Regions from separate parts of the Frankia sp. R43 genome, predicted to be linked through region 1. Evidence: riboswitches for the same ligand, from Rfam matches in the RefSeq annotation. Region 1 holds a riboswitch; the other holds the start of a gene.
The links. A riboswitch is a leader RNA that binds a small molecule or an ion and turns the genes downstream of it on or off. The one in region 1 is predicted to bind thiamine pyrophosphate.

Region 1 (7,339 bases):
TCGCCGCCGAGGGCGCCGTCGGTGTGCACTCACTCGCGGACCTCGCGGGGGCGCTGCGCACCCCGCGGGCGGCGTGGGTGATGGTGCCCGCCGGCCTGACCGGCCAGACCGTTTTCGACCTCGCCGAGCACTTCGAGGCCGATGACGTGATCATCGACGGCGGCAACTCCTACTACCGGGACGACATCGACCGGGCCGCGAAGCTCGCCGAGCGCGGCGTGCACTACATGGACGTCGGCACGTCCGGCGGCGTGTTCGGCCTGGAGCGCGGCTTCTGCCTCATGATCGGCGGAGAGCCGCGGATCTTCTCCCGGCTGGAGCCGCTGTTCGAGACGATCGCGCCGGGTGTGGAAACCGCGCCGCGGACGCCCGGGCGGTCAGGCGAGGTCACCCAGGCCGAAAAGGGCTATCTGCACTGCGGCCCGAACGGGGCAGGCCACTTCGTCAAGATGATCCACAACGGCATCGAGTACGGCATGATGGCGGCCTTCGCCGAAGGCATGGGCATTCTGGAGAAGGCCGGCATCGGCCGGTCACAGGCCGGCCAGCACGACGCGGAGACCACACCGCTGGCTCATCCGGAGTACTACCAGTTCGACTTCGACCTCCCCGCGGTCGCCGAGGTGTGGCGGCGCGGCAGTGTGGTCAGCTCCTGGCTGCTGGACCTGACCGCCACCGCGCTGGTCGAGGACCCGGAGCTGGCCGCCTTCAGCGGGAGGGTCTCGGACTCCGGCGAGGGCCGCTGGACGGTGCTCGCCGCCGTCGAGGAGGGCGTCCCGGCGCATGTGCTGACGGCGTCGCTGTACGAGCGGTTCAGCTCCCGGGGCGAGTCGCTGTTCGCGGACAAGCTGCTCTCGGCCATGCGCAAGCAGTTCGGCGGCCACGCCGAGAAGAAGGCCTAGCCCGAGCTGCGGCTGGTGCCGGTGCCGGTGCCGCCGAGCAAGAAGTGAGGATTATGGCTGCGGCAGCAACCGAGATCCTCACTTCTTGCGGGTCACCAGGGACCCTGCCGCCCCTTTCGCCCCCATCAGCGTGAATTGTCGACACGGTGCGGGGCCCTCGCGGGCGGCAGGGCGCGCTCACCGCACGTCGGCGGAGGCCTCGACGCTCGTCCGGTCACCCATGATGATCATTGGATGGCTGCTCGGCGTCAACCAGTGGAGCACGGTCTCCATCGAGGCCTGCGGGAGGCTGACGCAGCCCCGCGTGGGCGTGTTGTGGTCCACATGCAGCCAGATGTCGCCCCCGGCCGAGTCGCCAAGCGGGCGGGTCGGATCCGACGGCGGATGGCCCGGCAGCCGGTTGTAGTCGATCGCCACGACGTAGTTGAAGGCCTCGCCCATCGGGTCACCGTCATAACTGCCGGCCTGGTAGAAGGACGGACGGTACTCATAGGGCAGCGCCGTGCCGGGGTCCGGGTAACGCCCCCCCGCCGCGGTGAGACTGAAGACGCCGATGGGACTGCGCAGATCACCCTCGACGTGATCACGCGTCCATCCGTTGGCACCGTTGCGACCCGCGATCTGGGCGCCGACAGGCGCCCAGGGCGAATCCTCGTCGGTGCGCTGCCAGAGCATGACCTGGTTCACCGTCGCGGATTCGTCCGCTCCGGTGACGACGATGGCCTGCCGGGTGGATGAGGGGATCCGCGACATCATCAGATCGCCCACACCTGGTATCGCGCCGCCTGCCATGTCCCCGATCGTGCCCTCTTCCTTGAGGCCGGATGCTCCGTAAGCTGCCGGGGCCGGACTGGCCGACGGCACCTCACTGCGGGCGGCCGCCGCCGAAATCTCCGGATCCGCTCCGGAGTCGACCACATGTATCGCGCCGGCGGCGCCGACCACCAGTGTCGCACTGACCGCGGCCAAACCGATCGCAATCGACTGCGCGGGCACGCGACCGCCGCCCCCGTCTCCTCTCCGGCGGCCCAAGGACCGGCCGGACCTTCGGTGTGTCGACATTCCTCCGACCTCCGGGCCGAAGCCGCGCGTCTCCGGCCACATCCACGCCCCGCACTGGACACCACCATCACACGTGCAAGCAGACTGCCGCGCGGCAACACACCCACAATTTCGCGCAGGTGTCGGTCGCACACGATACGGGCCCGCGGCACCCGCCCTCGAACCGCTCCCGACCTGGCCCGACCGAATCGTTGTATGCGTTTACGGAATAGGGGCCTGGAGCCAGTCCAGGAGTAGTTTTCCACAGGCCGGCAACCCGCCATGGACACAACGGATCGACAATGACCATTGTCTGGGTATGACAGCCCGTCCCGGCCGACTCCCCTGGCAGGAGATCGCCGACCTCCAGTCAGGTGTCATCAGCGAGCGCGACGCGATCGGCGCCGGTCTCACCCGGGCCGACATCCGGGCGCGGGTCACCGCCGGCATGTGGCGGCAGCCCGCGCCGGGAGTGCTGATCACGGCGGTCGGGCCGGCCCTGGTCCAGCGAGCCTGGGCTGGCCTGCTCGCGGGCGGCCAGGGAGCGGTGCTCGGTGGGGCCACCGCCGCCGAGCTGGACGGTCTGGTCGACCACGATGACGAGGTCGTCACGGTGCTGGTTCCACCCGAGCGCCGTAACGCGCCGGTGCCCGGCGTGGCCTTCCGCCGCACGGCCCGGCTCACCCCGGCGGACGTGCACCGCGCCCGGCTGCCACCCCGCACCGTGCCGGCCCGTTCCGTCGTCGACCTGGCCGAGTGGTCCGGCGACCGCGGCGCGGCCCGCACCGTGGTCGTCGATGCCCTGGGCCAGGGTTTCGTCACCGTCGAGGCGATGCGGCGGGCGCTGGCGCGCCGCGGGCCGATCACCCGGCGCACCCTGATCGGCGAGACGCTCGACGATCAGAGCCGCCGTACCCCGAAACTGCTGTCCCGCCTCTACCGGCAGATCGAGATCGCCTTCTCGCTGCCCACCGGGCAGACAGTGGCCGTCGGCTCCCCCGACCTTCCCACCGGCCGGCTCGACGTCTGGTATCGGCCCTGGCGGGTGCTTGTGCGCGTCGGCAGACCCGGTCCGGCCCGGGTGCTTTCGGCCACGAAAGTGGTCCTCACTGTGCCTGCCGAACATCTCTGGGAGACCCCGGAGGAGGTCGCCGCCCTGGTCGGGGCGGCGCTGCGGGAGCTCGCCCCGATCCGTCCCGCCGCTGGTCCCGACGCCTGCACCGACCACGCCGAGCCGTCCGGCGAATGGCACGAACCGGTACGTGACGAACTTGGCGAAGATGACCAAGGGGGTGGCGAAGGGGTGGCGCCTGCCGTAGCGTCGAGGCAGATGCGGGAGCTTCCACCCTGGGAGGCTGAGAGGGCGGCCGGGCAACAGCCGGTGCCGCCGACCGCCTGAACCTGTCCGGGTAATTCCGGCGTAGGGAGTGATCAAAGGTGGTGCGTCCCATCCAGCCCGCGCAAGCTGAGTCCACTTCGTCCGAGAATGCACCGATTTCCTCCGGGCCGGGGCTTGCGTCCCAGCAGCCAACGGCCACGATTCCCGCCCCCACTCCGGCCTCCACCCCCGGCCCGGCCGGCGCCGAGGCGGACGGAATTCTGGCCCGGCCGTTCCCCGGCAGCCGCAAGACCTATCTGACCGGTTCCCGGCCCGACCTTCAGGTGCCCATGCGCGAGGTCGCGCTGAGCACCGGCGACAGCCTCGTCCTCTACGACACCTCCGGGCCGTACACCGACCCGGGCGCCGGGGTGGATGTGCGGCGGGGCCTGCAGGCACTGCGGTCCAGCTGGATCATCGACCGCGAAGACACCGAGGAGATCACAGGTCGGGCCGTCCAGCCCGCCGACGACGGGCGCAGCAGGACGAGCGCACCCGAGGCCGACCTGTTCATCGGTTCCGCACGCGCGCCGCGGCGGGCACTCGCCGGCCAGGCGGTGACGCAGCTCGCCTACGCCCGGCGGGGCGAGATCACCCCGGAGATGGAGTTCGTGGCGCTTCGGGAAGGCCTGGCGCCGGAGCTGGTGCGGGACGAGATCGCCGCCGGGCGGGCGGTCCTGCCGGCGAACGTGAACCATCCGGAGAGCGAGCCGATGGCCATCGGCCGCAACCTCCTGGTAAAGATCAACGCGAACATCGGCAACTCGGCCGTCGCCTCGTCCATCGAGGAGGAGGTCGAGAAGATGGTGTGGGCGACCAGGTGGGGCGCCGACACCGTGATGGACCTGTCGACGGGCAGGAACATCCACACCACCCGCGAGTGGATCATCCGCAACTCGCCCGTCCCGATCGGTACCGTCCCGATCTACCAGGCGCTGGAGAAGGTCGGCGGCAAGGCCGAGGAGCTCACCTGGGAGGTCTACCGCGACACCGTCATCGAGCAGGCCGAGCAGGGTGTGGACTACATGACGGTCCATGCCGGCGTGCTGCTGCGGTACGTGCCGATGACCGCGAAGCGCAAGACCGGCATCGTGTCGCGGGGTGGCTCGATCCTGGCCGCGTGGTGCCTCGCCCACCACCAGGAGAACTTCCTCTACACGAACTTCGCCGAGCTCTGCGAGATCCTGCGCGCCTACGACGTCACCTTCTCCCTCGGTGACGGGCTGCGCCCCGGGTCGATCGCCGACGCGAACGACACCGCGCAGCTCGCGGAGCTGGCCACGCTGGGCGAGCTGACCCAGGTGGCGTGGGAGCACGACGTCCAGGTGATGATCGAGGGCCCGGGCCACGTCCCGATGCACAAGATCAAAGAAAACATGGACCTGCAGGCCGAGCTGTGTCATGACGCGCCCTTCTACACGCTCGGTCCGCTCACCACCGACATCGCGCCCGGCTACGACCACATCACCTCCGCGATCGGCGCGGCGATGATCGGTTGGTACGGCACGGCGATGCTCTGCTACGTGACCCCCAAGGAGCACCTCGGCCTGCCGGACCGTGAGGACGTCAAGGCCGGCGTAATCGCCTACAAGATCGCCGCCCACGCGGCGGACCTGGCGAAGGGGCACCCGGGCGCGCAGGCCTGGGACGACGCTCTCTCCGACGCCCGGTTCGACTTCCGCTGGGACGACCAGTTCAACCTCTCGCTGGACCCGGAGACCGCTCGGGAGTACCACGACGAGACACTCCCGGCGGCGCCGGCGAAGGCCGCGCACTTCTGCTCCATGTGCGGCCCGCACTTCTGCTCGATGCGCATCACCCAGGACGTCCGCAAGTACGCCGCCGAGCACGGCCTCGAGACCGAGGAGGCCGTGCAGGCCGGGCTCGCGGAGAAGTCCCGGGAGTTCGCCGAGCAGGGCTCCCGCATCTACCTGCCGCTCGCCGACCAGCAGGCGACCTGATACGTGAGCCTGCTGATCTCTGCGGCTGCTGATCTCTGAGGTTTCCGGTCCCTTGGGCTACCCAGCCGGCCGTCGCCCCCGTCCGGGCGGCGGCCGGTTCGCGTTTCAGGCGGATCCGAGCCTCCGTGCAAAGAACATGGAATTTTGGTCGTTCTGACGACCAAAATCCTCAACTCTTGCCCAACTCTTGCCTGGCAGCAACGGCGGCGGCTGCCGCAGCCCGCGGCGGCGGCTCGAATAGCCGCAGAACGGCACAGCGGCCCAGCGGCACAGCGGCGAACCGCTGGGGTGCCAGGCCGGGTCAGCCTTCCTTGCGGGCGAGCACCCGATAGGTGTTGGAGCGTCTCCCCCGTGCCAGCATGGGCCGGGTCAGCCTGTCCAGCCCCCAGGCCAGCCCGAACGGGACGACCGCGGCCAGCAGCAGGACCGCCCGCAGCACCCGCCGGCCGATCCCGGCCCGGCTGGCGTGCACCCACGGCTCGGGCTTCGGGGCGAGGTTCGCGATGAGCAGCCGCAGGGCACGGGTGAGGTCGCCGGGGCGCTGCGCCGGGCCGAACTGGACCACGATGGGGCGCATCCCGCGGTCCTCGAGCGCCGCGAGCAGGTTGTCGACCGGTATGTAGTGCTGCCGTCGCGGCACGTCCCAGCCAGCCCAGTAGCGCCCCAGCCAGCGGGCGGCCGGGCAGGACGGGTTCGGCAGCTCGAGCAGCAGATGGCCGCCGGGCGGCAGGGCCTTCACCGCGCCGTCCAGCTCCTCGGACGGATACCGGGTGCGCTCCAGATAGCCGAACATGCTGATCACGTCATAGCGCCCGGCGATGCTGTCCGCCACCTGCACGAGCTCGCCCTGGTAGGCGGCCTCCACCCAGCCGCGCGCGCACGCCTCGTCGATCGCGTCGGTGACGTCGAGCGCCCCGAAAGTGGTCATCGGCCAGTGCCGCCGCGCGACGTTGCAGAAGTGCCCGAAGCCGGCGCCGACGTCCAGCCAGGCCCGCGGGGTGACATGGGGTCGCAGCAGCTCGGCGCGGGCACGGTCCGCCGGCGCCTCGCGCATCCGGGAGTGCTCGGCGGCCTCGACGGCGAAACCGTCCCGCCAGTCCCGCTCGTAGTAGTCCTGGCCGTCCGGGGTGAGCGCCGGGTTCAGGAAGATGTGGCCACAGCGCCGGCAGGCGTCGAGCCGGAAGCTGCCGGGCTTGCCCATGGTGAGATCCACCGAGCGCAGCCGGACGGTCAGGTGCCCGGAGCCGCACCACGGGCATTCGGTGCCGGTCGCCTCGCGCAGCCGCCCGACGCGGCGGGCGCGGGCGACGTACCAGGCCGTCGTCTCCTCCCGGTGGCGGCGCCGGTCCTCCTTCACCGGGTCCGCGGGCAGCCCCGCGGCCTTCGCCTCGGCGGCGCGACGCCCGGCACGCACCGAGTGGATGACGAACAGCACGATGCCGAGGATGCGCACGATCGGGCTGCGGATCAGGTCCCGCGGGGCGAGCGGAACCTTTCCCGCGCACACGAAGAACGGCTGGAACCAGAAGAGCAGCATCGCCACATACGCCAGGTTCTGGCTGACCTGGGATCCGATCGCCGTCCCGATGTGCGGCGCGAACGGCATGTACAGGCTGGCCGGGGTGCACGCGTAGGCACGCTGCTGGACCCGCACCCGCATGGCCGCGTCGTCCCGCGCGGCCTGCAGGCCGTGCACGACCACGAGGTCCGTCGCGTCCGGGGCGTACCGCTTGAGCGCAGCGGTGATGTCGACCAGCTCGACCGGGTCGAAATTCTCCCGGGGCGTGATCCCGATCCGGTCCAGCAGAACGCGGTGGACGAGGATCGCCTGGAAGGCGCCCCGGCCCGCGGCCGTGCGGTCGGCCCGGTAGGTGCGGGTGTCGACCATGCGGGCCACGTCGAGCGCACGCTCGACCGTCAGATCGCCGGGGATGAGGTCGAGCGCCAGCAGCCGCTCACGGCGGGCATGGTTGCTCGCGGCCCGGCAGGCTGCCTCGGACAGGCGCACACCCTCGGCGACGAGGAACACGTGGGCCGGGTCCACCGGCCGGCCGGAC
Region 2 (7,339 bases), on a different contig from region 1:
GCTGTGTCAGCCGGGTCGGCCGTGTCAGCCGCGTCGGCCGGGCCAGGCGCGCCGGTTGGGCTGGTCGCGCTGACCGGCTCGGGCGCGCTGATCGGGCCGGTCGTCACGGCCGGGCCGGCGGCGTCGGTGAGACCGGCGATGCTCAGGCGGGCGAGCAGCATGGCGCGGGTCTCCGCGCGGGTGCTGGGTGACATCGCCGGGACGGGCAGCGCCCGCAGGGTGGAGATGGTTCGAGCCAGCTGCTGTTCGTACTCGTCGCGAGGGGGACGCCCACCGTCGAGCAACGCGGCGGCACGGTCTGCCCGCGCGCTCCGCCGGCGCGGCCCACCACTCGCCACCACGCCGCCCCCCGCGTTCTGGCTCCGGTACTCCGGGACCGCGGCTCACGGCCCGAGTGAAGATCGAATGTACCCGATCGGCGTCGCGGAGGCGGTGACGCCGATTGTTTCCCGACGGCGCGGCGCCCGGCCTGGCAGGTCAGCCCGGCCGGGTCAGTTGGTCACGCCCCACTCCATCTGAAGCTGGACCGTGCTTCCCCGCTCGATCTTGCTGCCGGCCTTCGGCTTCTGGGACTTCACCTTGTTGGCGATCCAGTCCTGCCGGGCAGCCTTGAGCCCGACGCGGTTCAGGATGCGCTCGGCGTCCGACCAGGACTTGCCCACGACGTTGGGCACGGTCACCATGACCCCGCTGCCGTCGCCGCCACCGGAGTCGGAATCGGAGTCGGAGTCCTTGGCGACGAAGAGGGTGACGGTGGCACCCGCGTTCACCCGTTGGCCGGGGCTCGGCGAGGTGCGCGCGACCTGGCCCGGCTCCACGCTGTCGTCGGTGATCAGCGACTGCTTCACGGTGAGGCTGAGGCCCAGCGCGTCCAGCTTCGCCTTGGCCTCGTCGTAGGTCAGCCCGACGAGGTCGCCGGGGATCTCCGCCGTCGACGGCCCGGAGCTCACGTACAGGATCACCGGTGTGTTCCGCTCGACCGCCGTGCCGGCCTGCGGCTCGGTTCGGATGACCTGGCCCTCGGGGACGGTGTCGTTGGCCTCCGCGTTGCGCCCGCCGACCGTGAGCTTCGCCTGGGTCAGCTCGACCTGGGCCTGTTCGGCGGTCTTCCCGGCGAGAGCAGGAACGACCGCCTTCGGTGTGCCGCTGCTCAGCCGAAGCGTCACGACGGTGTCGTCGCTGATCTTGGCGCCGGTCTCCGGGTCCTGCTCGGCGACCTGGCCCTCGGCGTACGTGTCGCTGGCGAGCGTCTGGCCGTATTTGAACCTGATGCCGGCCTCGTTCAGGTTCTTCTCGGCCGCCGCCTTGGTCAGCCCGAGCAGCAGCGGCACCTCGGGCTTGGTGCCGCCCAGCAGCGCGCGGAACAGGACCACGCCGAGGACCAGGCAGACCACCACGACACCGGCGATGACCGCGGGGCCGGCGGGCAGCCGCCCGGACCGGGCCTCCTGCGGCCGCCGGCGGCGGCCCTGGCCCGAGCCGGTGCTGATCATGCTGGTCGGCGCGACCGGTGGCCGAGGCGGCTGCGCCGGCTGGGCGCCTGGGTACGCCCCCGCTCCTGGGCCCCGCGGCGGGGTAGGCGACTGCAGCGGGCCGGTGAACCCGGAGTGGTACTCCTCGTCGTCACCGGGCGCGGGAAGGTAGGGCAGGATCGCCCGCAGCTCGGCGAGCAGCGCGGCGCCGTCGGCCGGCCGGTGGTTCGGGTCGCGTGCGGTGGCCCGCAGCGTGAGCGCGTCCAGCTCGGCGGGGACGTCGAACACGACCGAGGACGGCGCGGGCACGTCACCGTGGACGGACTGGTAGGCCACCGACATCGGCGTCTCACCGTTGTGCGGGAGCTGGCCGGTGATCATCTCGAAGAGCATGACGCCGGCGGCGTAGACGTCGCTGCGCATGCCGGCGGTGCCGTGGGTGACCTGCTCGGGTGCCAGGTACCCGACGGTGCCCATGACGACGCCGCCGGTCACGGCCTGGGTCGGCTGGGACACCGGCCGGGCGAGCCCGAAGTCGGCGACCTTCACCTGGCCGTCGTCACCGAGCAGGATGTTCTCCGGCTTGATGTCGCGGTGGATGATCCCGGCGGCGTGCGCGGCGGCGAGCGCCTCCGCGACGGGCTCGAAGATCTCGACGACCTCGGGCACGGTCAGCCGCCCGCGGGTGGTCAGGTACTCGCGCAGCGACCGCCCGCGTACCAGCTCCATGACCAGGTAGTGCAGGACGCCGGCCGCCGTCCGGTCCGAACCCTGGTCGAGGATCGACACGACGCGTGGCGTGCTGAGCCGGGCGACCGCGTTCGCCTCCCGGTGGAACCGGGCCACGAACTCGGGGTCGTGGCTGAGGTTCGGGTGCATGATCTTGAGCGCGACGAAACGGTCGAGGCGGTTGTCGTGCGCGACGTACACCGTCGCCATCCCGCCGACGGCAAGCCGCTCCTGGGCGGTGTACCGCCCATCGAGAAGACGACCGATGACAGGGTCGGTCACCGTGGCATCCACGGGGACAGTTTACGATCGGCCGTTCCGACCGTCGGACAGTGGTCTTACTTCGCAAATCCGTCGGAGTGGCGCCCAAACGGGCGGGACTTTCGTCACAAAGTGGTGAATCTGCGCCGGAGTGGCACGACCAGCCGCGGATTTTCTTCTGGGCCGGGCGAAATCTCGGCGCCCGCGCGGGCGGCCCACCTCGGCCGGCGCGGCGCGGCTCACACCCATTCCCCGCCGTCCCCGCCGCCAGCTGCGGGAACTGGCTGGGTACCTCCACTTCTGGTGCTTACACTGTGGCGTGACCGGGGAGCCCGCGGACGCGGGCTGAGAGGCCGATCAGGATGCCGTCGGCGACCCGCAGACCCGATCGCGGTCATGCGCGCGTGGGGAGGAATCGCTCGATGACACAACAGATCACGCCGACGGGTCCTGCCATCAAGGCAGGTCCGGCCGGCCTGGCCGGCACGGCCGGTGCGGCCGCTGCGGCCGGCCTCGGGGAGGACCCCCTCCAGATCGCCGGCACCGCCTACGCCAGCCGGCTCCTGGTGGGCACCGGCAAGTTCGCCAGCCACGAGCTGATGCGGGCGAGCCTGGTCGCCTCCGGCGCCGACATCGTCACCATCGCGCTGCGCCGGGTGGACCTGTCGCGGGCGGGAGAGGGCGACGTGCTCGACTTCGTCCCGGCCGGGATGACGCTGCTGCCGAACACCTCCGGGGCGGTCGACGCGGCCGAGGCGCTGCGGCTGGCCCGGCTCGGCCGCGCGGCGACCGGCACCGCGCTGGTGAAGCTGGAGGTCACGCCGGACCCGCGCACCCTCGCACCCGACCCGATCGAGACGCTGCGCGCGGCGGAGCTGATGGTCGCCGACGGGTTCACCGTGCTCCCGTACTGCTCGGCCGACCCGGTGCTCGCCCGCCGGCTCGAGGAGGCCGGCTGTGCCACGGTGATGCCGCTCGGCAGCTGGATCGGCTCCAACCGCGGCCTGCGGACCCGGGACGCGATCGAGGCGATCGTCGAGACCGCCGGCGTCCCGGTCGTGGTCGACGCGGGCCTCGGCGCGCCGTCCGACGCCGCCGAGGCGATGGAGATCGGTGCCGACGCGGTGCTGGTCAACACCGCGATCGCGATCAGCGCCGATCCGGTCATGATGGCGCGCGCGTTCGCGCTCGCGACCACCGCGGGGCGGCTGGGGTATCTCGCCGGTCGCGCGCGGCCGGGTAGCGCGACGGTGGCCGCGGCGTCCTCCCCGCTCACCGGCTTCCTCGGCTCGCTCACCGACGACGGCGCCGGTGGCGCGGTCGGCAGTGGCGCCGTGAGCAGCGGCGCCGTGAGCAGCGGCGCCGTGAGCAGCGGCGCCGTGAGCAGTGGTGCCGTGAGCAGCGGCGCCGTGAGCAGTGGTGCGGTCGGCAGCGGCACCGTGAGCAGCGGCGTTGGCGGGGGCGCCTGATGGCCAGCCCGCCGGGCCTGTTCGCCCACGAGCTCGCCGCGCTGGACATCCCGGGCCTGGCCTGCTCCGCCCGCGAGGCGGGCCCGGCCGAGGTGGACGCGGTGCTGCGCCGGGCGGCCGCCGCCGGCCGGGGTGGCGGCGCGCACGGCGACACCGGCGGCCGTCTCGGCCTCGCCGATCTCGCCGTGCTGCTGTCGCCGGCCGCCACCGGCCGGCTGGAGGAGCTCGCGCAGCTCGCGCAGGCGACCACACTGCGGCGCTTCGGGCGGGCGGTGCGGATGTTCGCCCCGCTCTACGTGTCGAACGCCTGCCTGTCGTCCTGCACGTACTGCGGCTTCGCGAAGGGCCTGGAGGTGGCGCGGCGCACACTGACCCCGGAGGAGGCCGTCGGCGAGGCGCGCCTGCTGGTCGACCTCGGTTTCCGGCATCTCCTGCTGGTCTCCGGCGAGCACCGGATCGAGGTCTCCGCCGACTACCTGGTCGATGTCGTGGAGCGGCTGCGCCCGTTCGTCCCCTCGATCAGCATCGAGACCCAGACCTGGTCGGACGACACCTACACCCGGCTGGTCGCGGCCGGCCTGGAGGGGGCCATCCACTACCAGGAGACGTACGACCGGGCGCGTTACGCCGAGGTCCACGTCGCCGGCTGGAAACGCGACTACGACCGCCGGCTGGCCTCGTTCGAGCGGGCGGCCCGCGCCGGGGTGCGGCGCCTGGGCCTGGGGGTGCTGCTCGGGCTCGCACCGGACTGGCGGGCCGACATCCTCGCGCTCGCCGCGCACGCCTCGTTCCTCAGCCGCCGCTTCTGGCGGACGGAGGTCTCCGTGGCCCTGCCCAGGATCAAGCCGAGTGCCAGTGGTTTCCCGCCCACCGTGGTGGTCTCCGACGCCCAGTTCGTCCAGGCGCACGCGGCGCTGCGGCTGTTCGAGCCGGATGTCGCCATCTCGCTGTCGACGAGGGAGCCGGCGGCGCTGCGCGACGGGCTGGCCCGTATCGCGGTCACGACGATGAGCGCTGGTTCGTCCACCGAGCCCGGCGGCTACGGCCGGCCCGGCACCGCCCAGGAACAGTTCTCGATCTCCGACGAGCGCTCCCCGGCGGACATCGCGGCGATGCTGGTGGCGGCCGGTTACGAGCCGGTCTGGAAGGACGCCTTCCCGCTGGTGGACGCGTCCCGGTGACCGCAGGGCGGGCAGGCGATGCTATATCCCGGTGGGGTGGGCCGCTCGTCGCTGTGGTCGAAACGACTACCGCGCGACGCCAGGAAAAGGCGCCAATAGCTTCAGGATGCATGGATCAGGTGGGCTGATGGACCGCATCGTTGTCGTCGGTGGCGGGCTCGCGGGCGGGCGAACCGTCGTCGAGCTGCGTGAGCAGGGATTCTCCGGGGCGATCACACTGGTCGGCGCCGAGGAGCACAGGCCGTACGACCGGCCGCCGCTGTCCAAGGCGGTGCTGTCCGGCCGGACGGATGACACGACCCTGCCGTTCGACCTCGACGGTGTCGAGCTGCTGCTGGGCCGGCACGCGACGGGCCTGCGCCCGGGTGTGCTGGAGACCGACGGCGGCCCGATCGAGTTCGACGGGCTGGTCCTCGCGACCGGTGCGGCCCCGGTGCGGCTGCCGGGCTCCGCTGACCAGCGGGTGCTGCGCACCATCGACGACGCCCGGGCGCTGCGGGAGACGCTGCGCCCGGGGGCGCGGCTGGTGGTCGTCGGCGCCGGCTGGATCGGGGCCGAGGTCGCCACGCACGCCGCCGCGCACGAGGTGGCGGTGACCGTCGTCGAGGCCGGCGCCAGCCCGCTGCTGGCACTCGGGCCGGTGGTCGGCGGGCACACCGTGCCCTGGTACTCCGCCGCCGGCATCGACCTGCGCCTCGGTGCCGCTGTCGCGCAGATCCGTTCGGACGGTGTGGAGCTCGCCGGCGGTGAGTTCCTGCCCGCCGACGCCGTGGTCGTCGGGGTCGGTGTCCGTCCCGACGTCTCCTGGCTGGAGTCGTCCGGGCTGGCGCTCGACCGCGGCGTCGTCGTCGACGAATGGATGTCGGCCGTACCCGGCGCCGGCGGCGCGGGTGGCTACCGGCCCGGGTCGGTCGTCGGGGCCGGTGACTGCACGGCCTGGTGGTCGCGCCGCTATGAGCGCCGGATGCGGGTCGAGCACTGGGAGTGCGCCCAGGAGTCGCCCCGGGTCGCCGTCGCCACCCTGCTGCGGACGCTCGCCGGCGGCCAGCCGAGCTCGGAGTCGCCGGACGACATCTACAACCCGGTGCCGTACTTCTGGTCGCAGCAGTTCGGGCGCATGATCCAGTTCGCCGGTCTGCCCGGCCCGGACAGCACCCTGGTGCTGCGCGGCGATCCGACCGCGGTCGCCCCGCCCGGGGCCAAGAAGGCTCCCGGCTGGTCCGCCGGCTGGTTCGCGCCGGACGGGCGCCTGGTCGCCCTGGCCACCGTCGCCCGGCCGCTGGACATGGTCGCCGGCCGGCGGATGCTGCTGGCCGACGCGGCGCCGGACGTCGCCAGGTTCAGCGACCCCGGAATCGCGCTGAAGGAGCTGGCCCCCCAGCCGGCGTAGTCGCAGGCCTTGGTTCAGCTGGAGGGCCCGGCGTAGCTGCCGGGCCCGGCGTGGCCGCGCGCCCGGCAGGCGTGGCTGCTGGACAGTGTGTGCATGGATGCGATGTGTGCCCGGACGGTACGGTGAGTGCCTGGGCGTACCACATGCACACACTGTGCTCGTCCAGGCAGTTTCTACTAAAGTGCCGGCGTGCCAAGCATTCACCTGGTTTCGAACCTCCCTGGCGTGAATGCGCTCGGTGATCATCTTCGCGCGGTCGGTCTCGGTCCCACGTCCGCGCGTTCGGCCGATGCTCTGCTCGTCCTGATCGACCGGCCGCTGGATCACGTCGAACAGGACCTGCTCGACCGCGCGCGGCAGTCCGTGCCGGTGCTGCTGGCCGGGCCGACGGTCCGGTCACTGGCCCCGGACAGCCCGCTCATCGAGGCGTCCGGCCTCACGCCCGGCCGGGTGACCCCCGCGTACGAGCTGCGGCTTGCCCCCGGTCCGGACGGTGCGACCGTCGCCGCCCGGCTGGGCTCCTTCACACCGCGCGACTCGTGGATCGTCCCCGAGAAGGTCGCCGAGGACGTCGAACGGCTGCTCACCGTCCGCCACGAGATGAGCGATCAGCCGATCTGCACCTGGCGTCCCGCGAGCGGCCTCGGTGTCTTCACCCTGGGCACCTCCGCGCAGGTGCTGGCCGACCCCCGCTACCACCGGCTCGTCGGGCGATGGCTGCGGCACGCGCTCGGCGTCCGCGACGGTGCGTCGGTCAGGGCCGGGCTCATCGGTGCCCCGGATGTCTTCGGGGTGCACACCACTGCTCTGGACGCGGTCGACGGCCTGACGCTGGCC

Region 2: another riboswitch for thiamine pyrophosphate. It lies ahead of ACG83_RS14315 (thiazole synthase); the one in region 1 lies ahead of thiC (phosphomethylpyrimidine synthase ThiC).

What each region holds. Positions count from the first base shown of each region.
Region 1 is NZ_LFCW01000001.1:740,382-747,720, forward strand. It holds gene gnd (phosphogluconate dehydrogenase (NAD(+)-dependent, decarboxylating)) at 1-902, shown strand, start outside; gene ACG83_RS02560 (L,D-transpeptidase family protein) at 1,080-1,964, opposite strand; gene ACG83_RS45210 (hypothetical protein) at 2,314-3,195, opposite strand; TPP riboswitch at 3,266-3,387, shown strand; gene thiC (phosphomethylpyrimidine synthase ThiC) at 3,612-5,282, shown strand; gene ACG83_RS02575 (class I SAM-dependent methyltransferase) at 5,584-7,339, opposite strand, start outside.
Region 2 is NZ_LFCW01000003.1:151,263-158,601, forward strand. It holds gene ACG83_RS14305 (DUF5667 domain-containing protein) at 1-341, opposite strand, end outside; gene pknB (Stk1 family PASTA domain-containing Ser/Thr kinase) at 492-2,483, opposite strand; TPP riboswitch at 2,777-2,890, shown strand; gene ACG83_RS14315 (thiazole synthase) at 2,885-3,931, shown strand; gene thiH (2-iminoacetate synthase ThiH) at 3,931-5,112, shown strand; gene ACG83_RS14325 (NAD(P)/FAD-dependent oxidoreductase) at 5,240-6,502, shown strand; gene ACG83_RS14330 (Gfo/Idh/MocA family protein) at 6,692-7,339, shown strand, end outside.